Regions from separate parts of the Aeromicrobium sp. Leaf289 genome, predicted to be linked through region 2. Evidence: predicted binding sites of a transcription regulator. Region 2 holds the regulator's gene; each other region holds the start of a gene.
What was found. Region 2 encodes HrcA, which represses chaperone genes, less so after heat shock. Its sites were predicted from a motif close to TTGGCACTCGNNNNNNNCGAGTGCCAA; they were not measured.
Positions count from the first base shown of each region.

Region 1: the regulator HrcA is predicted to act here: its motif matches at 3,179-3,205, upstream of groES (co-chaperone GroES).
Region 3: the regulator HrcA is predicted to act here: its motif matches at 3,691-3,717, upstream of groL (chaperonin GroEL).

Region 1 covers NZ_LMNK01000002.1:898,217-905,680, reverse strand. Annotated here, with positions in the region: gene ASF37_RS08360 (diiron oxygenase) at 1-149, opposite strand, end outside; gene ASF37_RS08355 (MmcQ/YjbR family DNA-binding protein) at 455-847, opposite strand; gene groL (chaperonin GroEL) at 957-2,561, opposite strand; gene groES (co-chaperone GroES) at 2,769-3,062, opposite strand; gene ASF37_RS08340 (methyltransferase domain-containing protein) at 3,291-4,460, shown strand; gene ASF37_RS08335 (LamB/YcsF family protein) at 4,498-5,187, shown strand; gene ASF37_RS08330 (allophanate hydrolase subunit 1) at 5,184-5,792, shown strand; gene ASF37_RS08325 (biotin-dependent carboxyltransferase family protein) at 5,789-6,664, shown strand; gene ASF37_RS08320 (tryptophan 2,3-dioxygenase) at 6,707-7,464, shown strand, end outside.
Region 2 covers NZ_LMNK01000006.1:7,014-14,477, forward strand. Annotated here, with positions in the region: gene ASF37_RS15700 (histidine triad nucleotide-binding protein) at 1-291, opposite strand, end outside; gene dnaJ (molecular chaperone DnaJ) at 311-1,465, opposite strand; gene hrcA (heat-inducible transcriptional repressor HrcA) at 1,481-2,518, opposite strand; gene ASF37_RS15715 (hypothetical protein) at 2,641-3,072, shown strand; gene ASF37_RS15720 (DUF3097 domain-containing protein) at 3,065-3,913, shown strand; gene ASF37_RS15725 (CHAP domain-containing protein) at 3,952-4,824, opposite strand; gene hemW (radical SAM family heme chaperone HemW) at 4,982-6,172, opposite strand; gene ASF37_RS15735 (long-chain fatty acid--CoA ligase) at 6,176-7,464, opposite strand, start outside.
Region 3 covers NZ_LMNK01000002.1:888,355-895,818, reverse strand. Annotated here, with positions in the region: gene ASF37_RS08305 (MetQ/NlpA family ABC transporter substrate-binding protein) at 1-535, opposite strand, end outside; gene ASF37_RS08300 (hypothetical protein) at 691-1,431, opposite strand; gene ASF37_RS08295 (MmcQ/YjbR family DNA-binding protein) at 1,459-1,833, opposite strand; gene groL (chaperonin GroEL) at 1,940-3,571, opposite strand; gene ASF37_RS08285 (hypothetical protein) at 3,773-4,051, opposite strand; gene ASF37_RS08280 (hypothetical protein) at 4,061-5,323, opposite strand; gene ASF37_RS08275 (hypothetical protein) at 5,342-5,791, opposite strand; gene ASF37_RS08270 (hypothetical protein) at 5,788-6,024, opposite strand; gene ASF37_RS08265 (hypothetical protein) at 6,021-7,464, opposite strand, start outside.

The DNA.
Region 1 (7,464 bases), on a different contig from region 2:
AGCGGCGCGTCCCAGTCGACCTCCTTCTCGGGGTCGTAGGACAGCTGGGCCGACGACGACAGGAGCCGCTCGAGCACGCCGTCACGCTCGACCTCCGCACGGAACGCGGCGGCGTCGGGGGTGGTGGGGCGGGTCTCGGTGATCGTCATGGCAGTCTCCTCGGCTACTCGACAACGGTGATGTGACATCGGGAATGTCGCATCCATACCCACGGTATGGCGAGTCGGTCGCGAGCGCAAGAGACGACCGTCACGCGGCCCCTCGACGGGACGTCGGAGCGCGGATGCACCCGTGCGGTCAGGACGCGGACGTCCCGAACCCCGCGGGGCAGGGTGGGAGATTCCCAGGTCGACCTGGGAAACCTGCAGAAGCACAGGTTGCTACCCGTGCAGTCGTAGGGAAAGCCGTGCAGTCCGGAAGATTCCCAGGTCGACCTGGGAATCTGCGGCACGGGTCAGGGGCGGTCGGCGAGCCAGGACTCGGCCAGGCGGGCGGGTGCGCGCGCGAGCCAGGCGTCCTCGACCGCGGTCTCCAGCCGGGCGGGGTCCACCAGGTCGAGCTCGACCAGGAAGCCGGGGTGGTTCGCCAGGTGCTCGATGGTGAAGAAGCCCGGCACCCCCTCGCCGAGGATCGCGTCGCGGTCGGCGAGGTCCTCGGTGCGCAGACCGACGATCTCGCCCTGCGGCACCGGGTCGTCGCCGAACCGCCTCAGGTCGGCCTTGCTGAACGGTCGCACCCAGCAGAACATCGCCTTCTCGACGAACCAGGCGCGGTTCCCCCAGCTGGTGCGCTCGGCGACCTCCGGCAGCGCCAGGCACAGACGCTCGACGTCCTCGACGGTGGCCATGGGATCACGGTGCGGGTTGGCCGGCGGCGCGTCAAGCACGGGCGGGAACGACGGCGGCGCCCACCCCCCGAAGGGGCGGGCGCCGTCGACAGCGCGTCGGTGCGACGACTCAGTGGTTGTGCCCGGCGTGGGCGTCACCCTCGTCGTCGGCCGGCTTCTCGGCCACCAGGGTCTCGGTGGTGAGCAGCATGGCGGTGATGGACGCGGCGTTGGCCAGCGCGGAGCGCGTGACCTTGACCGGGTCGAGGATGCCCTGCGCGAGGAGGTCCCCGTAGGTGTCGGTGGCGGCGTTGTAGCCCTCACCGGACTCGCGGACCTTCGACACGACGACCTCGCCGGAGACGCCGCCGTTGCGGGCGATCCACTCCAGCGGGGCGTCGGCACCCTTGCGCACGATGCGCACGCCGACGGCCTCGTCGCCGCTGAGCCCGAGGTCGCCCTCGAGCACCGAGACGGCGTGGACGAGGGCGGAGCCGCCACCGGCGACGATGCCCTCCTCGATGGCCGCGCGGGTCGCCGAGACGGCGTCTTCGATGCGGTGCTTCTTCTCCTTGAGCTCGACCTCGGTGGCCGCGCCGACCTGGATCACGCACACGCCGCCGGCCAGCTTCGCGAGACGCTCCTGGAGCTTCTCGCGGTCCCAGTCGGAGTCGGTGAGCTCGATCTCGGCCTTGATCTGGTTGACCCGGCCCTCGACCTCGGCGGTCTCGCCGCCACCGTCGATGATCGTCGTGTCGTCCTTGGTGACGACGACGCGACGGGCGGTGCCGAGCACCTCGAGGCCGACCTGGTCGAGCTTGAGCCCGACGTCGGGCGTGACGACCGTGGCGCCGGTGAGCGTCGCGATGTCCTGCAGCATGGCCTTGCGGCGGTCACCGAAGGCGGGCGCCTTGACGGCGACCGAGGTGAACGTGCCGCGGATCTTGTTGACGACCAGCGTGCTGAGCGCCTCGCCCTCGACGTCCTCGGCGATGATGAACAGGCTCTTGCCCGCGCCGATGACCTTCTCCAGGAGCGGAAGCAGCTCGGCGACCGAGCTGATCTTGCCCTGGTTGACGAGCACGTAGGGGTCGTCGAGGACGGACTCCATGCGCTCGGTGTCGGTGACCATGTACGGCGAGAGGTAGCCCTTGTCGAACTGCATGCCCTCGGTGAAGTCGAGCTGCGTGCCGAGCGTGTTGGACTCCTCGACGGTGATGACGCCGTCCTTGCCGACCTTGTCGAACGCCTCGGCGATGAGCTCGCCGATGTGCGCGTCGCGCGAGGAGACGGTGGCGACGTCGGTCATGTCCTTGATGTCGTCGACGTCGCGGGCGATCTCGTGCAGCTTCTCGCTGACGGCCTTGACCGCGGCCTCGATGCCCTTCTTCAGGCCGACCGGGTTGGCGCCGGCGGCCACGGCGCGCAGGCCCTCGTGGACCATCGCCTGGGCGAGCACGGTGGCCGTGGTGGTGCCGTCACCGGCGACGTCGTTCGTCTTGGTGGCGACCTCCTTGGCCAGCTGGGCTCCGAGGTTCTCGAACGGGTCGTCGAGCTCGACCTCACGGGCGACGGTGACACCGTCGTTCGTGATCGTGGGGGCGCCCCACTTCTTGTCGAGCACGACGTAGCGGCCCTTGGGGCCGAGGGTGACCTTGACGGTGTTCGCGAGGGCGTCGACGCCCCGCTCGAGGGCGCGGCGTGCGTCCTCGTCGAACTCGAGGATCTTGGGCATGTGATGCCTTCCTACGCATGGATCAGATGGGGTGCCCGGCGAGTGCCGGGCAGAGTGCGCCGGGAGACCCGGCGGGTGACGTCAGGCGGTTCTGACGTGCGTGGCGCCCGACTGGCAAGGCGCCGTCGCGACGGCGACCTTGGAGCGGAGCGGTCGCCGAGCGACGAGCAACGCCGCCAGCCGGGATGCCACGTGCGTCAGAACGCGTCAGGAGACGACGGCGAGGACGTCGCGGGCGGAGAGGATGAGGAACTCCTCGCCCGAGTACTTGACCTCGGTTCCGCCGTACTTGCTGAAGATGACCTTGTCGCCGACGTTGACGTCGAGCGGGACGCGGTTGCCGGAGTCGTCGATGCGACCGGGGCCCACGGCCACGACCTCACCCTCCTGCGGCTTCTCCTGGGCGGTGTCCGGGATGACGAGTCCGGATGCGGTGGTCTGCTCGGCCTCGACGGCCTTGATGACGAGACGATCCTCGAGCGGCTTGATGGTGACCGACACTGGTCGACCTCCCCTTCAACGTTGGTGGAATGACGGATGGAACGTGATGGGTGTGCACGCCGTCGCGGGGGTCGTGCACGGTTGGCAGTCTCGGTACCCGAGTGCCAGTTCCGAATCTAGCACTCACCCCTACTGAGTGCTAAAGGGTGTTCGCCGTCGGCGGACGCACGATCGTCCGCCGACCTGCGAGGAGGGAGCGCCGTTCGTGGCGGCTGGTTGGATGGGCGCGTGGACCTGGCGACGTTCGAGCGGCTGCAGACCGACGAGGGACGGGCGCTGGTGGCCGAGGTGCACCAGCGGGCCGGGGTCGAGTCCGACCTCGCCCTGGGCACGCGGCTGCGCCGCGCCCACGACGTCGAGCTGGTGGCGGCGGCCGTCACGCAGAACCACCTGCGCGGGCTCGCGCGCACCAAGCTGGGCGACGACGCGGCGCGGATGTTCTTCACCCACGAGGCGCTGCAGCAGGCCACCCGTGGCTCGGTGGCCCGGCTGCGTGCCGAACGCCTCGCCGGCACGGGTGCCACGGCGGCACTCGACCTGGGCTGCGGCATCGGCTCGGACCTGCTCGCGCTCGCCCGCGCCGGCCTGCGGGTCCGGGGCGTGGAGCGCGACCCGGTGCGTGCCGCCATCGCCCGCGCCAACCTGGCCGCCCTCGACCTCGACGGCGAGGTGCTCTGCGCCGACGCCGCCGACGTTGACCCGACGGACGACGAGGTGGTGTTCCTCGACCCGGCCCGCCGCGACGACCGTGGCCGGGTGTTCGACCCCGAGGCGATGAGCCCGCCGTGGTCGGTCGTGGCGACACACCTGGCCGGTCGCGCGGTCGTGAAGACCCTCCCGGGCATCCCGCACGCGCTGGTCCCCACCGGCGTGGAGGCGCAGTGGGTCAGCGACGGCGGCGACCTGGTGGAGGCGTGCCTGTGGGGCGCCGGCCTCGACCTGACCGACCGCGCGCCGCGTCGCGCCACGGCCCTGCCCGGCGGTGACGACCTGGCCGGCGACGGCGCACCCGGCGACGTCGGCGAGCTGGGAGGCTGGCTGCACGAGCCGGACGACGCGGTGATCCGTGCCGGTCTCGTCGGAGGCCTGGCGGAGCGGATCGACGGCCAGCTGGTGGACCCGCGCATCGCATGGGTGACCACGGACGTCGACGTGCGCCACCCGCTCGCCCGCTCCTTCCGCGTGGTGCAGGAGCTGCCCTACCGCGAGAAGCAGCTCAAGGCGGCGCTCGTGGCGCTCGACGTCGGCACCCTGACGATCAAGAAGCGCGGCGTCGACGTCGTGCCCGAGCAGCTGGTCCGCCGCCTGCGGCTCAAGGGGTCCGTGCGCGCCACCGTGGTGCTGACCAGGGTGGACGACAAGGCCGTCGCCCTGCTCGTGGACCCGCTCCCCCGCTGAGCCGTCCGGCACCCCGCGCGGGTCCTAGGGTGGAGGCGTGCGGATCGACCTGAACGCCGACGTCGCGGAGTCGGCCGACGACCTGGCCCTGCTCGACGTCGTCACGAGCGCGAACGTGTGCTGCGGCGCCTACGCCGGCGGCGAGGAGCTCATGCTCGACGCGTGCGAGCGCGCGGTCGAGCGTGGCGTCGCGATCGGTGCGCAGGTGGGCTACCCCGATCGCGAGGGCTTCGGCCGACGCCCCCAGGAGCCGGCCACGGACGAGCTGGTCGACGAGCTGCGTGCCCAGATCGACCTGCTCGCCGAGGTGGCCGACGCCGTGGGTGGCCGCGTGGCCTACGTCAAGCCGCACGGCGCGCTGTACAACACCGTCGCGCACGACGAGCGGCAGGCGACGGCCGTGGTCGAGGCCGTGGGACCGTACGGGCTTCCGCTCCTCGGGCTGCCCGGGGCCGTCTCGCTGCGGCTCGCCGCCACCGAGGGGCTCCCGACCGTCGCCGAGGGCTTCGCCGATCGCGCGTACACCGCCGCCGGGACCCTCGTCCCGCGTGACCAGCCGGGCGCGGTGCTGGGCGACGTCGACGAGGTCGTGTCCCAGGCGCTGCGCCTCGCCGGCCAGGTCGACTCGCTGTGCGTGCACGGCGACTCCCCCGACGCGCTCGCCCTCGTCCGGGCCGTGCGCGCCGCCCTGGCGGAGGCCGGGCACGAGGTCGGACCGTTCGTGTGAGGGTGCTCGCGTGCGGGGAGGACGCCGTGCTCCTGGACTGCGACGACCTCGACGAGGCGCGCCGCCGCCACGCGGCACTGGTCGACCACCCCGACGTCGTGGAGGCCGTGCTGGGGGCGCGCACCGTGCTCCTGCGTGGTCGACCGTCGACGATGCGAGCGCTGGCCCGCAGCGTCCCTCCGGCGCCCACGGCGTCGACGTCCGGCGCGCGTGAGCACGTGGTCGACGTCGTCTACGACGGGCCCGACCTCGACGCCGTGGCCGAGGCGACTCAGATGAGCGTCGAGGCCGTGGTGGGCGCGCACACCGCAACACCCTGGACCGTCGCCTTCGGCGGGTTCGCCCCCGGCTTCGCCTACCTGGTCGACGGCGACCCGCGGCTCACGGTCCCCCGCAAGGACACGCCCCGGCCACGGGTTCCCGCCGGCGCCGTGGCCCTGGCCGGCGGGTTCAGCGGCGTCTACCCGCGGGAGTCGCCCGGTGGCTGGCAGCTGGTCGGACGCACCGACGTGGTGCTCTTCGACGTCGAGCGCTCCCCTGCGGCACTGCTCGCACCGGGCGACACCGTCCGCTTCCGCGCCGCCGGCCCCGGGGCCTCGCCGTGAGCCTGGTCGTCGTGCACCCCGGGCCCCTGACGCTCGTCCAGGACGACGGGCGACCGGGGCTGGCCGCGCAGGGGGTCGGCGCCGCGGGGGCCTTCGACCGGCGAGCCCTCCACCAGGCCCGGACCCTCGTGGGCGACGCGTCCGGCACCGCCGTCCTGGAGGTGCTCGGAGGCGGCCTCGAGCTGCGGGCCACGTCCGAGCACGTCGTCGCCGTGACGGGGGCGGTCGGGCCGGTGCTGGTCGACGGTGCTCCGGTCGAGCACGGTCGGGCCGTGCGCCTGGGCGCCGGGCGGCACCTCGCGGTCGCCGCGTTCGGCCACGGCCTGCGCGGCTACGTGGCGGTCGCCGGCGGCATCGACGTGCCTTCGACCCTGGGTTCGCGCAGCGCCGACACCCTCAGCCGGCTCGGACCACCGGCACTGACCTCCGGCGACGACATCGCCGTCGGGGAGACGCTCCAGGATCCGCCCGACGTCGCCCCCGTCCCGAGCCTGCTGACCCCCGGCACCACGACCGTCGAGGTGGTGCTCGGTCCGCGCGACGACTGGTTCACGCCCGACGCCCTGGCCGCGTTCCTCGGCACCGGCTGGGTCGTGTCCGAGCGGTCGGACCGCATCGGCGTCCGGCTGGACCACCCCGCTCCCGGTCGCACCGGCCTCGAGCGGGCCGTCGACGGAGAGCTGCCCAGCGAGCCGTGCGTGCGCGGCAGCGTGCAGGTGACGTCGGCCGGGCTCCCGGTCGTGCTCGGGCCCGACCACCCCGTCACCGGCGGCTACCCGGTCATCGGGGTGGTCACCGGCCGCGGCCTCGACCGCCTCGCGCAGGCTCGCCCGGGCGAGACCGTGCGCTTCCGCCGGCACACCCTGCCCTGACCGCGGCGCGGCCCGACCCGCGCCTGGGGCACCATCGAGGGCATGAGGCCCACCCACCGACCCGTCGAGGACGGCGTCGCCACCGACCTGGCGGGCGAGTCGACGTACGGCTCCTACCTGCGCCTGGACCTGCTGCTCGCCGCACAGCAGCCGGTCACCGACCACCACGACGAGATGCTCTTCGTCGTCCAGCACCAGGTGACCGAGCTGTGGCTCAAGCAGCTGGTGCACGAGCTGCGCTCGGCCATCGCGCTGATCGACGCCGACGAGCTCGCCCACGCGCTCAAGCGACTGGCCCGCGTCAAGGCCGTCCAGCGACAGATGTTCGAGCAGTGGGGCGTGCTCGAGACGCTGACCCCCGTGGAGTACCTGCAGTTCCGCGACGCGCTCGGCAAGGCGTCGGGGTTCCAGTCGGCGCAGTACCGGACGGTGGAGTTCCTGCTCGGCAACAAGACACCGGCGATGGTCAAGGTGTTCGAGCACGAGCCCGACACCCAGGCGCAGCTGGCCGCCGACCTCGCCGCGCCCAGCCTCTACGACGCCTTCCTGGGCCACCTGACCCGCCAGGGCCACGACGTGCCGCCCGCGGTCCTCGAGCGCGACCTCACGCAGCCCTACGAGCCGCACCCCGGCGTCGTGGAGGTGTTCCGCCGCGTCTACGCCGACCCCGAGCGCCACTGGGAGGTCTACGAGACGTGCGAGGAGCTCGTCGACGTCGAGGAGGGGTTCCACCTCTGGCGGTTCCGCCACCTCAAGACGGTGCAGCGGATCATCGGCCACAAGCGCGGCACCGGAGGCTC
Region 2 (7,464 bases):
GTGGAAGACGGTCTGGTGGGCGTCGGCGCCGGTGTTGAACACGAGTCGGTAGGAGCCGCCCGCCTCCTGCGCCACGCGACGCGCGAGCCGCAGCAGCCCGACCGCCGCCTCCGGCTCGGCCTCGGCGAGGCTGCCGACGTCGGGCTGGTGGACCCGCGGGATCACCAGCACGTGGGTGGGCGCCTGCGGGCTGATGTCGCGGAACGCGAGCGCGTGCTCGTCCTCGGCCACCACGTCGGCGGGAACCCGACCGGCGACGATCGCGCAGAACAGGCAGTCGTCTTGGCTCATGGTCCCTTCCTACCGCACCTCAGCGGAAGGCGTCCTTGATGCGCCCGAACATGCCGTGCCGGTGCGTCGAGCCCATCTGTGCCTCGGGACGGTCCTCGCCGCGCAGCTCGGCCAGCTGCTTGAGCAGCTCGCGCTGCTCGTCGTCGAGCCGGTCCGGGGTCTCGACGACCATCTCGACCACGAGGTCGCCGCGACCGGGGCCGCGCAGCCGCGGCACGCCCTGGCCACGCAGCGTCAGGGTCTCGCCGGACTGCGTTCCGGCCGGCACCTCCAGGCCCACGGTGTCGGGCCCGTCCTGGTCGGCCAGGTCGGCCTCGAGCGTCGGCAGGTCGACGTGCGTGCCGAGGGCCGCAGCGGTCATCGGCAGGGTGACCTGGCAGCGCAGCTGGTCGCCCTTGCGGGTGAAGACGGGGTGACGGGCCACCTCGACCTCGATGTAGAGGTCGCCGGGGGGTCCTCCGCCGGGGCCGACCTCGCCCTCGCCGGCCAGCTGGATGCGGGTGCCCTGGTCGACGCCGGCAGGGATCGAGACGGTCAGCGAGCGACGCGACCTGACCCGGCCGTCGCCGTTGCACTCGTGGCACGGGTCGGGGATGACCGAGCCGAAGCCGTGGCAGGTCGGGCACGGGCGGGCGGTCCGGACGCTGCCCAGCGGCGTGCGCTGCACGTGCTGCACCTCGCCGTGCCCGTGGCACGTGCCGCAGGTGACGGCCTCGGAGTCGTCCTCGGCCCCGCTGCCGTCGCAGCGCGTGCACACGACCGCCGTGTCGACCTTGATGTCGTGGGTGACGCCGAACGCGGCCTCCGCGAGGTCGACCTGCAGGCGCAGCAGGGCGTCCTGCCCGCGCTGGACGCGCGATCGCGGCCCGCGGGTGTTGCCCCCGCCGCCGAAGAACGCGTCCATGATGTCGTCGAAGCTGAAGCCGCCGCCGGCGAAGCCGCCCGCGCCGCCCCCGCCGCCGAGCGGGTTGCCGCCGCGGTCGTAGACCGACTTCTTCTGCGGGTCGGAGAGCACCTCGTAGGCGGTGGTGACCTCCTTGAAGCGGTCGGCCGCGTCGGGTGCGTCGTTCACGTCGGGGTGCAGCTGGCGCGCGAGCCGGCGGTACGCCTTCTTGAGCTCCTCGGGCGTCGCCGACCGGGACACGCCCAGCAGCTCGTAGTAGTCCTGTGCCATTGGTCCTCGTCCTGTTCAGCCGTCCGCCAGCTGTCGCCCGACGTAGCGGGCGACCGCGCCGACGGCGGCCATGGTTCCTGGATAGTCCATGCGGGTGGGTCCGAGCGTGCCCAACGTGGCGAGCGCCTGCTCGGGGGTGCCGTACGCCGAGGAGACGACGGCGGTGCCCGCCAGTCCCTCACTACCGGTCTCGAGGCCGATGCGCACGGTGGGGTCGGTGGTCGCCTCGCCGAGGAGCTTCAGGAGCACGACCTGCTCCTCGAGCGCCTCGAGGACGGGGCGGATCGAGGAGTCGAAGTCGCGGCCGAAGCGCGCCAGGTTGGCGGTGCCGCCGACGGCGATGCGCTCGTCGGACCGCTCGTCGGAGAACACGTGCGTGAGCGTGGTGACCACCGACGTGACGAGAGGCCGGTCGGTCTCGGCGAACGTGCCGATCACCTCGGCCAGGCGCAGCGACGCCTCGGGCAGCCGCTGCCCGATGGTGGCGGTCATGATGCGTGAGCGCACGTCGGACAGCAGCACGTCGCCCGGCGTGGACTCGAGCTCGACGACGCGCTGCTCCACCCGGCCGCTGCTGGTGATCACCACGAGCAGCACGCGTGCGTGCTCGAGCGCGACGACCTCGACGTGGCGCACGGTGGAGCGGGTCAGCGACGGGTACTGCACGATCGCGACCTGGTTGGTCAGCTGGGCCAGCACCTTGACGCTGCGCTGCACGACGTCGTCGACGTCGACCGCTCCCCCGAGGAAGGTCTCGATGGCGCGTCGCTCGGGCGTCGAGAGCGCCTTCACCTGGGACAGCCGGTCGACGAACAGCCGGTAGCCCTTGTCGGTGGGCACCCGGCCCGCGCTCGTGTGCGGCTGCGCGATGTAGCCCTCGTCCTCCAGGGCCGCCATGTCGTTGCGGATGGTCGCCGGCGAGACACCGAGCTGGTGCCGCTCCACGAGCGCCCGGGAGCCCACGGGCTCCTGGGTCTCGACGTAGTCCTCGACGATGGCGCGCAGCACCTCGAGGCGACGGTCGTCAGAGGCGAGTCTTCGGTCCTCCGGCACGGCGGTCTCCTCTCTGCTGATCGGGCCTGCTGGGTCGCGACGGCCCCGGGGCGCGCAGACGGGGCACGACGACGCGGCGTGGCGCTTTGGCACTCACCCAGGGCAAGTGCCAGTCTAACGAGGTGGGAGCAATCGGGAGCGAGGGAGAGGTCGTCTCGGTCACGGGCACCACGCGTACCCTCACCTACCGACCTCGTCGGGTCACCCTCTCCGACGGCACCTTCCTCATGCACGAGTCGCGCGGCGGCACCCTCAGCTCGGTCTGGGCCGCCGACCTCGGCGACCTGTTCGTCGAGGTGGTGCACCTGGGCCACGGCCCCCTGGGCGGCGAGCTGGTGCTGGTCGTCCCCGACGGCGACGTGGTCGCGCTCGGCGACCTCGTCCCCCCGCTCGACACGGTCCCGTCGACCGTCACGCCCAGCTGGCCGGCCGCCGTGGACCTCGCCGTCGGGCTCACCCGCCCGTCGACCCGCATCCTCACCAGCAGCGGACCCATCGCCCGCGAGGACCTGGAGGACTTCCACCAGACGCTGCTCGGGGTGCTGCATGGCTGAGGCCAGGCACCCGGGGCGCTACGGCCAGGACGTGCTGGCCGGCGACTGGAAGGCTCCCCCGCGCGGTCGCTCCACCGAGGCCCCTGCCGACCTCGGCATCGTGGTCGAGGAGGTCACCTCGGGGTGGGTCGGCGAGGTCGTCCGCGTGGAGCGCGACCTCGGCATGGTGATGCTGGAGGACCGCCACCTGCGTCGCAAGTCGTTCCCGCTCGGACCGGGCTTCCTCCTGGAGGGCCGGCCGGTCGTGCTCGTCGCTCCGGTCGCGGCGGCACCGAAGGCCGCGGCCCGCACCGCGTCCGGGTCGCGTGCGGTCGCCGGACAGCGTGCACGGGTCGCCCTGCCCAGCCGGATCCTCGTCGAGGGCAAGCACGACGCCGAGCTCGTCGAGAAGGTGTGGGGCGACGACCTGCGGGTGGAGGGCGTGGCCGTGGAGATGCTGCACGGCGTCGACGACCTCGTCGGGGTCGTCGACGACTTCGACCCCGGTCCCCACCGTCGCCTCGGCATCCTCGTCGACCACCTCGTCCCGGGGTCCAAGGAGTCGCGCATCGCTGCGAGGCTCTCGGACCGCGACCACGTGCTCGTCGTCGGGCACCCCTACGTCGACGTGTGGCAGGCCGTGAAGCCGGGTCGTCTCGGCGTGGACGCCTGGCCCGTGGTCCCGCGCAGCATCGAGTGGAAGCGTGGGATCTGCGCGGCCTTCGGCTGGCCGCACGCCGAGCAGGCCGACATCGCTCGCGCGTGGCAGCACATCCTCTCGCGCGTCCGGTCGTGGACCGACCTGGAGCCGGAGTTCCTGGGCCGGGTCGAGGAGCTCATCGACTTCGTCACCGCTCCCTGAGCGGCACGGCGTCTCGCGAGGCCCACCGACGAGGACCGTCAGCCCGGCCCGACCACCGGCCCGAGCACCGGGGCGACCACGTCGTCGAGCCAGTCCGCTCGTGGCACGGCGACGCCCCGGGTGGTTCCGTCGTCCCGCACCTCCAGGTCGGCCACGCCGAGCAGCACGTCCGTGCCCCTGGTGCCTGAGGCGTTGTGGGCGTACAGGTAGGCGCGCAGCTCGCCGCGCACCTGGACGGTGCGTCGCCACGAGAACCGGAAGTAGGCGGAGGAGAACGTGAAGGTCTCCGCCGGCGCCCGGTCCAGCGGCGCCCCCAGCGCGACCGTGTAGGCGACCGGACGCCCCCACCGGTCGGGCTCGCTCGCCGCACCGCGCACCGCCACCATGCCGTCCGTCGCCTCGAGCGACTCCAGGACGCCCGACGGCGACCCGTCCGACGTGGGGTAGCGGATGAAGCCGGACGGCCACCCCGAGCCTCGTCGCACGGTGCGCCACATGAAGGTCCGGTTCATGTTGTCCTCGGAGACGACGATGGAACCGTCCGCGCGGACCCGCTCCACGACGGCGACGTGCCCCTTCTTGCCGGCCAGTCCTCGGTCGGCCTTCCACCAGGCCACGTCGCCACGGCGTGGTGCCGAAGCGCTCACCCGCAGTCCGGCGGCCCGAGCGGCCGCGCCCCACGTGAGGGCGGCGTCGGTGCCGGGCGGTCGCGCGACCAGTCGGTTCCTGGTGAGTCGGTACGCGACGTAGTTCGTGCAGCTGCGACCGGGCGTCATGTTCCAGTACGACCGCGACCGGACCGACGCGTAGCCGCCGTGGGTGTACCCCTTGGCGGCGCACTGCTTGTATCCCGTGCACAGCACGGTGCGTGGCGCCGCGTCCGCAGACGTCGGCACACTGATGATGGCCATGCCGACCAGCATGCTGATCAGAGCTGGCCAATGCGCGATGCGCATTGCTCCCTCGCCAACTCCCCCGAGTCGTTTCTTGCTCCCAGGAGCACCGTAGGACCGTGCCTTTGGTCACGCCATCCGAATGACGAAAGTCCCTTGGACTGGGGCGGGCGTCCTAGTCCGTGAGGTCCCGGACCACGGCGTCGGCGAGCAGGCGGCCCTCCAGGGTGAGCACGAGACGCTCGTCCACGACGTCGAGCAGACCGCGCGCGGCGAGCACCGGCACCTGCGCCCGTACCGAGGGGTCGAGCGCCGCCACGGGCAGACCGGACCTCAGCCGGATCTCCAGCATGATCCGCTCGAGAGCGGCCGTGGGGGCGTCGATGTCCTCACCGTCGGCCTCGACCGGGTCGCCCGCAGCCAATCGCTGCGCGTAGGCGGCAGGATGCTTGACGTTCCACCAGCGCCGTCGGTCGACGTAGGAGTGCGCGCCCGGACCGACGCCCCACCACTCGGCGCCGTGCCAGTACAGCAGGTTGTGGCGGCACTGTGCGGCCTCGTCGCGGGCCCAGTTCGACAGCTCGTACCAACCCAGGCCCGCCGCGGTGAGGGTCGCGTCGGCGAGCAGGTACTTGTCGGCGGTCTCGTCGTCGTCGGGCATGACCACCTCGCCGCGCCGGACCTTGCGCGCGAAGGCCGTCCCGTCCTCCACGATGAGCGCGTAGGCGCTGACGTGGTCGGGCTCGAGGGAGACCGCCTGGTCCAGGCTGGTCCGCCAGTCGTCCATCGACTCACCCGGGGTGCCGTAGATGAGGTCGAGGCTCACCTGCTCGAACCCGGCCTCCCGGGCCCAGCGCACCGCGTCGGGGACGCGGGCGGGGTCGTGCGTCCGGTCCAGCGTGGCGAGCACGTGCGGCACGGCGGACTGCACCCCGAAGGAGATGCGGGTGAAGCCGCCCTCGCGCAGGCGTGCCAGCGACGCCGGCGTGACGCTGTCTGGGTTGGCCTCCGTGGTCACCTCGGCACCCGGGCGCAGCCCGAGGTGCTCGTCGATCGACCGGAGCACGCCGACGAGGTCGTCGGCGGGGAGCTGGGTGGGGGTGCCTCCCCCGAAGAAGACCGTCTCGACCGGCCGGGGCCCGACGGCCTCGGCCATGCGCCGCACCTCCTGCAGCGCCGAGGAGGCGTACGTCGCGCGGGTGGCACCCTCGCCGAGCTCGTCGGCGGTGTAGGTGTTGAAGTCGCAGTAGCCGCAGCGAACCGAGCAGAACGGGACGTGGACGTACACACCGAATCCGGCTGCCGTCGCGGGCACGCCGAACGGCCCGCCCCCGGTGTCGGGAGCGGGCCGTTCGGTCGAGGTCATGGACTAAGCGTAGAAGCCGTCCAGGATGTGCTTGTAGTTCGACTCCACCACGTTGCGCTTGACCTTCATGCTCGGCGTGATCTCGCCGGACTCGATCGACAGGTCGTGGTCCAGGATGGCGAACTTCTTGATCGTCTCCCAGCGGTTGATCTTGGAGTTGAGCTCGTCGATCTGACCGGAGATCACCTCGTGCATCTGCGGCGAGGAGACGACCTCGGAGTAGGACTTGCCCTCCATGCCGTGCGCCGTGGCCCACTCGGCGACCGCGTCGGGATCGAGCGTGATGAGCGCGGAGCAGAAGTTGCGCTCGTTGCCGTGCACCACGATCTGGCTGGTCAGCGAGCTGATGCCCTTGAAGATGCCCTCGATGTGCGGCGGAGCCACGTACTTGCCGCCGGAGGTCTTGAAGAGCTCCTTCTTGCGGCCCGTGATGTAGAGGAAGCCGTCCTCGTCGAGACGGCCCTCGTCGCCGGTGTGCAGCCACCCGTCCTCGGTGAGCGACGAGGCGCTCTCGGAGTCGAGGTTGTGGTAGCCCTGCATGACGTGCGGGCCCTTGACGAGGACCTCGCCGTCCTCGGCGATGCGGATCTCGCTGCCGGGCATCGGGATGCCGACCGAGCCGAGCTTGAAGTCGGTCGGGTGGTTGACCGTGGCGCCGGCGGAGTTCTCGGTGAGCCCGTAGCCCTCGAGGATGAGGACGCCGGCGGCGTGGAACCACTCGGCGATGTCGGGCGAGAGCGCCGCGGCACCGGAGATGAAGAACCGCACGCGGCCGCCGAAGCGGTCGCGCACCTTCGAGAACACGAGCTTGTCGGCCACACCGTGCTTGGCCTTGAGGACCGGCGAGATCGGCTTGCCGGCGCGCACCGCGCGCGAGTGCTCGATGCCCACCTTCTCGGCCCACTTGAAGATCTTGAGCTTCGCGCCGCCCTCGGCCTCGGTCATGCCGACGATGCGGCCGTAGGCCTTCTCGAAGATGCGGGGCGCCGCACCCATGAACGTCGGCTTGACGATCGCCAGGTTGTCGACGATCTTCGGCACGCGCCCGTCGATGGCCGTGGCGAAGCCGATCTGCAGCTGGGTCGAGAGGAGCACCTTGCCGAAGGAGTGCGCCATCGGCAGCCAGAGGAACTGCAGGTCGTCGGCGGTCAGGTAGCCGCCTGCGGCGATGCACGCGCCCTCGTAGGTCCAGCCGTCGTGCAGGAGACGCACGCCCTTCGGACGGCCGGTCGTGCCGGACGTGTAGATGAGCGTCGCGAGCGACTGCGGCGTGATGGCCGCGACCCGGTCCT
Region 3 (7,464 bases), on a different contig from region 2:
GCTCGCCGTCGAGCTCGATCAGACCGTTCTTGGCGAGGATGCCGAGGGCGCGGGCCTGGTTGCTCACGTCGTCCGGGACGGCCACGGTGCCGCCGTCCGGGATGTCGCCGACGGCGTCGTGCTGCGAGGAGTACAGACCCAGCGGGTACACGGCGGTGGAGCCGACCGGGGTCAGGTCGGCGTCGTTGGCCAGGTTGTAGTCGGCCAGGTAGACCAGGTGCTGGAACTGGTTGAGGTCCAGCTCGCCCGCACTGACCGCAGGGTTCGGCTGCGTGTAGTCGGTGAAGTCGCGCAGCTCCACGTCGATGCCCTCCTCGGCGGCGGCGTCGACGAAGACCTCCCAGTACGGGTCGCTGGCACCGACGACGCCGATGGAGACCGTCTCGGCGTCCTCGCCGGCGGCGCTCGTCGCGTCGTCGCCGCGGGTCAGGAAGAACGCGACGAGGGCGATCACGACGACGGCCGCGACGGCCGCGCCCGCGACGAGCGGACCTCGCCGCTTCGGGGCCTCGATGGTGGTGGGCTGCTCAGACATGGCGGGGTCCTTCTCTCGGCGATCGGCCGACACGGGGGCAGGGGACGTCGTCCGGGTGAGGACGACCCCTGCACGCTACGAACTCCCGTCACGACACCGTGACCACGCCCAGCATGCGAGAACGGGCCGAGCAAGGGCCGCGGTAGTGGTACGACTCAGGCCCGGTCGTCGTAGGACCAGACCACGTCGTCGCGGACCACCCTCCCCGGCACCCCGGCGACCACGCTGTGGGCCGGGACCTTCTGACCACGCACCACCGACCGCATCGCCACGACGGCGCCGTCGCCGACGTCGGCGTGACCGGTCACCACGGCGTCCTTGCACAGCCACACGTGCCGGCCGAGGCGGATGTCGGCGCCGAACGGGTTGATCCGCTCGCCCGTGACGCGGTCCTCGAGCCGGTGCATGTCGTCCGTCGCGACGTACACGTCGGAGGCCCACAGCTGCTCGGGGCCGGCCACGATGCTCCCCCCGTTGCGGGCGTCGACCACGGCGCACCGCGTGGCGATGAGCGGGCCGTGCAGCACGATGCTGGACCCGCCGCCGCAGAACAGCTCGCCGGCGGTGATCTCGCAGCCGGCGTCGACGAACACGGTGGCCTCGTCGCCGCCGACGAGCAGGGTCGACACGGTGCGCAGGGCGGACCCGACGGCGATCACGACGTCGCGGACGGGGAACAGCGTCAGCTGGGCGAGGACCTTCTCCGGCAGGCAGGCGCCCTCGGCGAGGTAGAGGGCGTTGTCGCAGTCGTGCCACCACTGCGGGACACCCTCGGTCGCACGGTGCCAGGTGAGGGCGTCGATCGCGCCGGCCTCGGCCCCGGCCGCGCGCAGACGCTCTCGGTGGCCGGGGTCCATGCCCGGGCCCATCGCGTCCTGCGTCGGCGTCGTGGTCACCCGTGCATCCTGCCAGCCGCGCCGACCTCAGTGCGCGGGACGCTCGACCTGCGCTACGAGCTCCTGCGGGGCCTGCACGCAGTACGACTCCGTGAGCAGCTCGCGCAGCTCCGCCGGCTCGACGCCGGGACCGTCGTCGAGCACCAGCCCCACCACGTCGCCGCTGCGCCCGACGCGGAAGTAGGGGTGGCCGAGGTGCTCGAAGGCGGCCACCTCGTCCATCGGCGCCCGGAAGGTGACCCGCACGAGGCCGTCCTCACCCCCGAACACGTGGGCGACGTTGTGTCCTCGCACCACCCATCGGGTCCCCGTCCAGGCTCGCTCGCGGCGCGTCTCGGGCAGGTCGTCGAGGACGGCGGCCACCTGCGCCAGCAACGCCTCGGGTACCGGTGCACGTGCCACGCGGAGCAGCCTGCCACGCCCCGCCGACACGACCCGCCGCACGTGCGAGGGCCCCGACCACCTCGCGGTGGTCGGGGCCCTCGTCAGGGGTGGTGCGGGTGGGGGCTCAGAAGCCCATGCCGCCCATGTCGCCCATGTCCGGCGCGCCGCCACCGGCGGCAGCCGGCTCCGGCTTGTCGGCCACGACGGCCTCGGTGGTGAGGAACAGCGCCGCGATGGACGCGGCGTTCTGCAGCGCGGAGCGCGTGACCTTGGCCGGGTCGATGATGCCCGCGGCGATGAGGTCGACGTACTCGCCCGTGGCGGCGTTCAGGCCGTGACCGGCGTCGAGGCCGGCGACCTTCTCCGCCACGACGCCGCCCTCGAGGCCGGCGTTGATCGCGATCTGCTTCAGCGGGGCCGACGCGGCGGTGCGCACGATGTTGGCACCCGTGGCCTCGTCACCCTCGAGCTCGAGCTTCTCGAACGCGGCCTTGGTGGCCTGGACGAGCGCCACGCCGCCACCGGCGACGATGCCCTCCTCGACGGCCGCCTTGGCGTTGCGCACGGCGTCCTCGATGCGGTGCTTGCGCTCCTTGAGCTCGACCTCCGTGGCCGCGCCGACCTTGATGACGGCCACGCCGCCGGCCAGCTTCGCGAGGCGCTCCTGGAGCTTCTCGCGGTCGTAGTCGGAGTCGCTGTTCTCGATCTCGGCGCGGATCTGGTTGACCCGTCCGGCGATCTGGTCCTGCGAGCCGCCACCCTCGACGATCGTGGTCTCGTCCTTGGTCGTGACGACCTTGCGGGCCGTGCCGAGCAGCGAGATGTCGGCGTTCTCGAGCTTGAGGCCGACCTCCTCGCTGATGACCTCGCCACCGGTGAGGATGGCGATGTCGGCCAGCATGGCCTTGCGGCGGTCACCGAAGCCGGGGGCCTTGATGGCGACCGACTTGAAGGTGCCGCGCATCTTGTTGACGATCAGGGTGGCCAGGGCCTCGCCCTCGACGTCCTCGGCGATGATCGCGAGCGGCTTGCCCGACTGCATGACCTTCTCGAGCACCGGGACGAAGTCCTTGACCGAGCTGATCTTGCTGTTGACGATGAGGATGTAGGGGTCCTCGAGGACCGTCTCCATGCGCTCGGGGTCGGTGACGAAGTAGCCCGACAGGTGACCCTTGTCGAAGCGCATGCCCTCGGTGAGCTCGAGGTCGAGGCCGAACGTGTTCGACTCCTCGACCGTGATGACGCCCTCCTTGCCGACCTTGTCCATGGCCTCGGCGATGATCTCGCCGACCGTGGGGTCAGCGGCCGAGATGGACGCGGTGGAGGCGATCTGCTCCTTGGTCTCGACGTCCTTGGCCATGCCCAGCAGCTGGCTGCTGATGGCCTCGACGGCGGCCTCGATGCCCTTCTTCAGGCCCATCGGGTTGGCGCCGGCGGCCACGTTGCGCAGACCCTCGCGCACGAGCGCCTGGGCCAGCACGGTGGCCGTGGTGGTGCCGTCACCGGCGACGTCGTCGGTCTTCTTGGCGACCTCCTTGACGAGCTCGGCGCCGATCTTCTCGTAGGGGTCCTCGAGCTCGATCTCCTTGGCGATGGAGACACCGTCGTTGGTGATCGTGGGCGCGCCCCACTTCTTCTCGAGCACGACGTTGCGACCCTTGGGGCCGAGCGTCACCTTGACTGCGTCGGCAAGCTGGTTCATGCCGCGCTCGAGACCGCGACGGGCCTCTTCGTTGAACGCAATGGTCTTGGCCATGTGGAACTCTCCGGTTCGACGTGGTGGGTGTGACCGGTCGGTGCCCGCGACGGACGAGCCCTGCGCCGCGGCGAACCCTTCCCGCTGCGGCCGTGACCCTCACCGGGCCGGTCTGATGTCTAGCACTCTCACTATAGGAGTGCTAACCAACGACTGGCAATCGGGTCCCGAGAGTGCCAGTCCGCCCCGCGGGACGACCGGTCAGTCCTCGTCGCCGATGACGAGGCGGGGGAGGCGGTCGCGCCAGGGCCGGCCGCGGGTCTCACCGCGAGTGGGATCGACGGCGGCCACGGGGACCGGCACGGGCAGGACCGGAGCGACGGGGTCGCCGGCCTCGTGCTCCGCGGCCTCCGCCAGCCGGTCCTTGCGGGCGATCCACAGGACCGTCGCGACGATCACCACGACCGGGATGAACGCGGGGATGGCCAGCACGGCCACCGGGTGCGTCGTCAGCACCTCTCCCGCGACCGTCGGCTCCATCCGTCGAGCCTAGACCGAGAGGAGCAGGTAGATGCCGGTGAACGTGTAGCCGACCATGAGCACGAGCATGGCGAGCTGGCCGGTGAGCCGGTGCGCACGCGGCAGCAGCGCGAGTGCCCGGTCGTGCGCCGCGACGACGGCCACGACGTGCCCGGCCACCACGAACCCGACCTTGTAGACGGCCAGCACGTCCGGGTGCTCGGACAGGAAGTACGAGACCTCCAGCCCGTTGCCGACCCCCAGGAGCTGGAGCAGGTCGATCGCCGCGGCCTGGCCGCGCTCGAGCAGGTAGGTCAGGTAGTGGGCGAAGATGTAGCCCACGACGATCGGCACCAGCGAGTGCGCCATCAGTCCGGGCAGCGCCCGGCGCTCGTGTGGCGTGACCCCGCCCGTGGCCACCGACGCCGCGACGAACGCCACGCCGACCACGACGCAGAACAGCAGCAGCACCAGTGACGTCGTGAGCGTGGAGTGCGAGCCCGACTGCCACCGCTCGGACGCCGAGAAGCTGTCGAAGGCCGTGGACCCCAGCAGCACCGCGATCGCGGCCACCAGGCCGGGCGCGACGGGCAGCAGCGGCAGAGAGCGCAACGGGTCGTGCGGGTCGAACCTGCGGTCACGCACGAGCGGGGCGAGGCGAGCCACGAAGGCGCTGTAGACGTCGAACGGGTCGGCGCGGTCGAACCAGCGCGGGCCGAACAGCACACCGCCCAGCACCGTGACGACCACGTAGGTGGCCACCCAGGTGCGCACCGTGACGACGTCGCCGGCGTCGGGCGAGACCAGCTCGAGCCACACGAAGGCGAACAGCCCCACCGCCGCCGGCCAGTAGCCCCAGACGTCGCGGTAGGCCACGAAGCCCTCCGGACGACCGGTCGCGCGACCCACCAGCCACTGCAGCGACCGCCACGGCGACAGGTCCTTCCACACGTGCCCGGCGAGCAGCGCCAACGGCACCAGCCCCACCCACACGAGGATGTAGAAGGCGGCGATGCCCGGGTTCGTCGCGTCGTCGGGGCCGAGGAACAGGGCACCCAGGAACCAGGCGGCGAGCAGCGCGCCCAGCACCGCGAGCCACGGCCGCCGCGACGGCTCGTCGGGGACGACGTGCCCGGCCGGCGGCTGGAGGCGCGGCTCCTTCCACGCGAACGCCAGCACGGCGAAGGAGATGGTGAGCGCCCACGACGCACCGACGATCGCGTACAGGAACGGGATCGGCAGGTCCGTCGAGCCGCCGACGCCGTGCATCGGCAGCGGCAGCACGGCTCCCACGAACGGATCGAGCACGGGTCAGGGCCGGACGACGAGCTGCACGATCACGGCGTGGGTGGCGTGCGACTCCACCGCCACCTGGCCGGGGCGGTCGATCGTGAACGTCCTCGACGTCTCGTCACCGGCCTCGACGTCGATGCTCACCTCCGGGTCGGAGTGCACGTGCACCTCGTCGGCGACCTCGGCCGTGACGTTCAACGTGATCGGCTCCCCGACCTCGACCTCCACCCGCTCGCCCTGCGGCGTCGGGCCGTCGGCGGAGATGGTGACGTCGACGACCACGCCAGGATCGGCACTCACGTCGGCACTCTCCTCGGCCGACGGGGACGCGCTCGCGCTGCTCGGGGCAGCACTGGGGGCGTCCGTGCCCGGGTCCGGGTCTCCGCACCCGGCGAGCAGCAGCCCGGCAGCCACGGTCGTCACCAGGGCGGCGGTCAGCCGCGCGGTCGTGGTCGTGGTCGTCCTCATGTCGGGTTCCTCTCCTCCCCGTCGTCGGGGGTCTCGCCGGCGTCGGGCTCGAAGGCCCGGTCGATCAGGTCTCGTTCGCGCTGCTCGTCCTGGCGGTCCTTGCGGGCGATGTAGAGCACCACCCCCACGACCACGATCGCCGGCACGAAGGCGGGGATCGCGACGAGGGCGGCGTGGTGCGCCCACAGCACCTCGCCGTGGGCGACCCCGAGGACCGCCGGGTCGGGGGTCACGCCGTCCCGGCTCCGCTCCCCTGGTCCAGGCCCGAGCCGCCGCCCGGGCCGTGCTCCAGCTCGTCGCGCCGACGGCGTCCCTCGCGGGCGATGGCCCCGGAGACGCGCGCCACGGCCACGCTGATGCCGGCCAGGATCGCGAGGCTGCAGATCAGGACCACGAGGTTCGCCACGCCCCACATCCACGGCGAGGTGTCGAGCTCGCGCTCACGCTGCAGGATCTCGATCTCCGGGACGAACTCGCGGGTCATCTGCGACTCGACCGGGACCTCCTCGGCCCCGAGCGCCTCGTCGGCCGGCAGGAAGATCGGCGCGGCGGTGAGCATGCGGCCGTCCTGCACGCGCAGCAGCGTCTTCCAGGTGCCGCCGATCGGCATGGGCTCGGTGGTCTCCCACGAGTCCGGGCCGGTGCGCCTCAGCGACTGCGTGACGACGCCGGCGCCGCCGCCCTGCCACGCGGTGATCTGCACCCACGTCGGGTTCTCGTCGACGAGGCCCTCGGTGGTGGTGACCTCGACCATGATCTCGGGCTGGGCCTCCGTGCCGACCTGCTGGACGGCGAACGTGGCCTCGGCGTTCTCGGGCACCGTGGCGTTGAGCCCGTTGCCGACGGCCACGGACGTGACGACGATCGACCCGACCACGATCGAGCGGCCCACCCAGCGGTTGCTCGGCAGGCGGCCGTCGAGGCCCATCGCGAACAGTGCGCCGCACAGACCGGCGCCCAGGGCCACGGGAACCACGGTCACCAGGCTCTCGAGCCAGATGTCCTGCGGCCACGGGAACTGGAAGACGGCGTCGTTCCAGAACTTCTCGATGACGGTGCCGACCGTGCCGATCAGCAGACCGCCGACGGCGCCGAACACGAGCGGCTTGTCCTTCAGTCGGCTGAGCGCCAGCAGCTCGATGATCAGGGCGCTGCCGAGGTAGAGCGGGAACACGTGCGACGCCTGGCCGAAGACGTCGCCCACGATGAACGAGACGACGCCGCGCGTGATGACGAAGAAGAACGCCGCGAACAGGGCCGCGCCCGGACCGGCGTACAGCCGCGCGGCCACGAGGGTCAGTGCGGCGGCCGCAGCGATCATCAGCGGCGCGAAGACCATGCGGAACTGCGCGATGCCGAAGTCGAACTCCGCCTGGAAGACCGACAGGCCGATGAGGAGGCCGCCGAACGCCATCGAGAGGGTCAGCTTGTGCAGCGTCCGCGCGCCGTGGTTGTCGGCCGAGCGCTTCCACTCCTCGGAGAACTCGGCCTCGCGGTGCAGCAGGATGATGCCGGCCGTCGAGAGGCCGGCGCCGCCGATCAGCATGAGGTGCGTCGGGCCCCAGAGCGTGACGTCCTGGCCGAACAGGCGGTGCCACACGTCGTCGAGCGGGAAGCCGATGAGGGCGTAGAGCCCGCACGCGGCGATGAAGATGCCGGCGACGGGGGCGTAC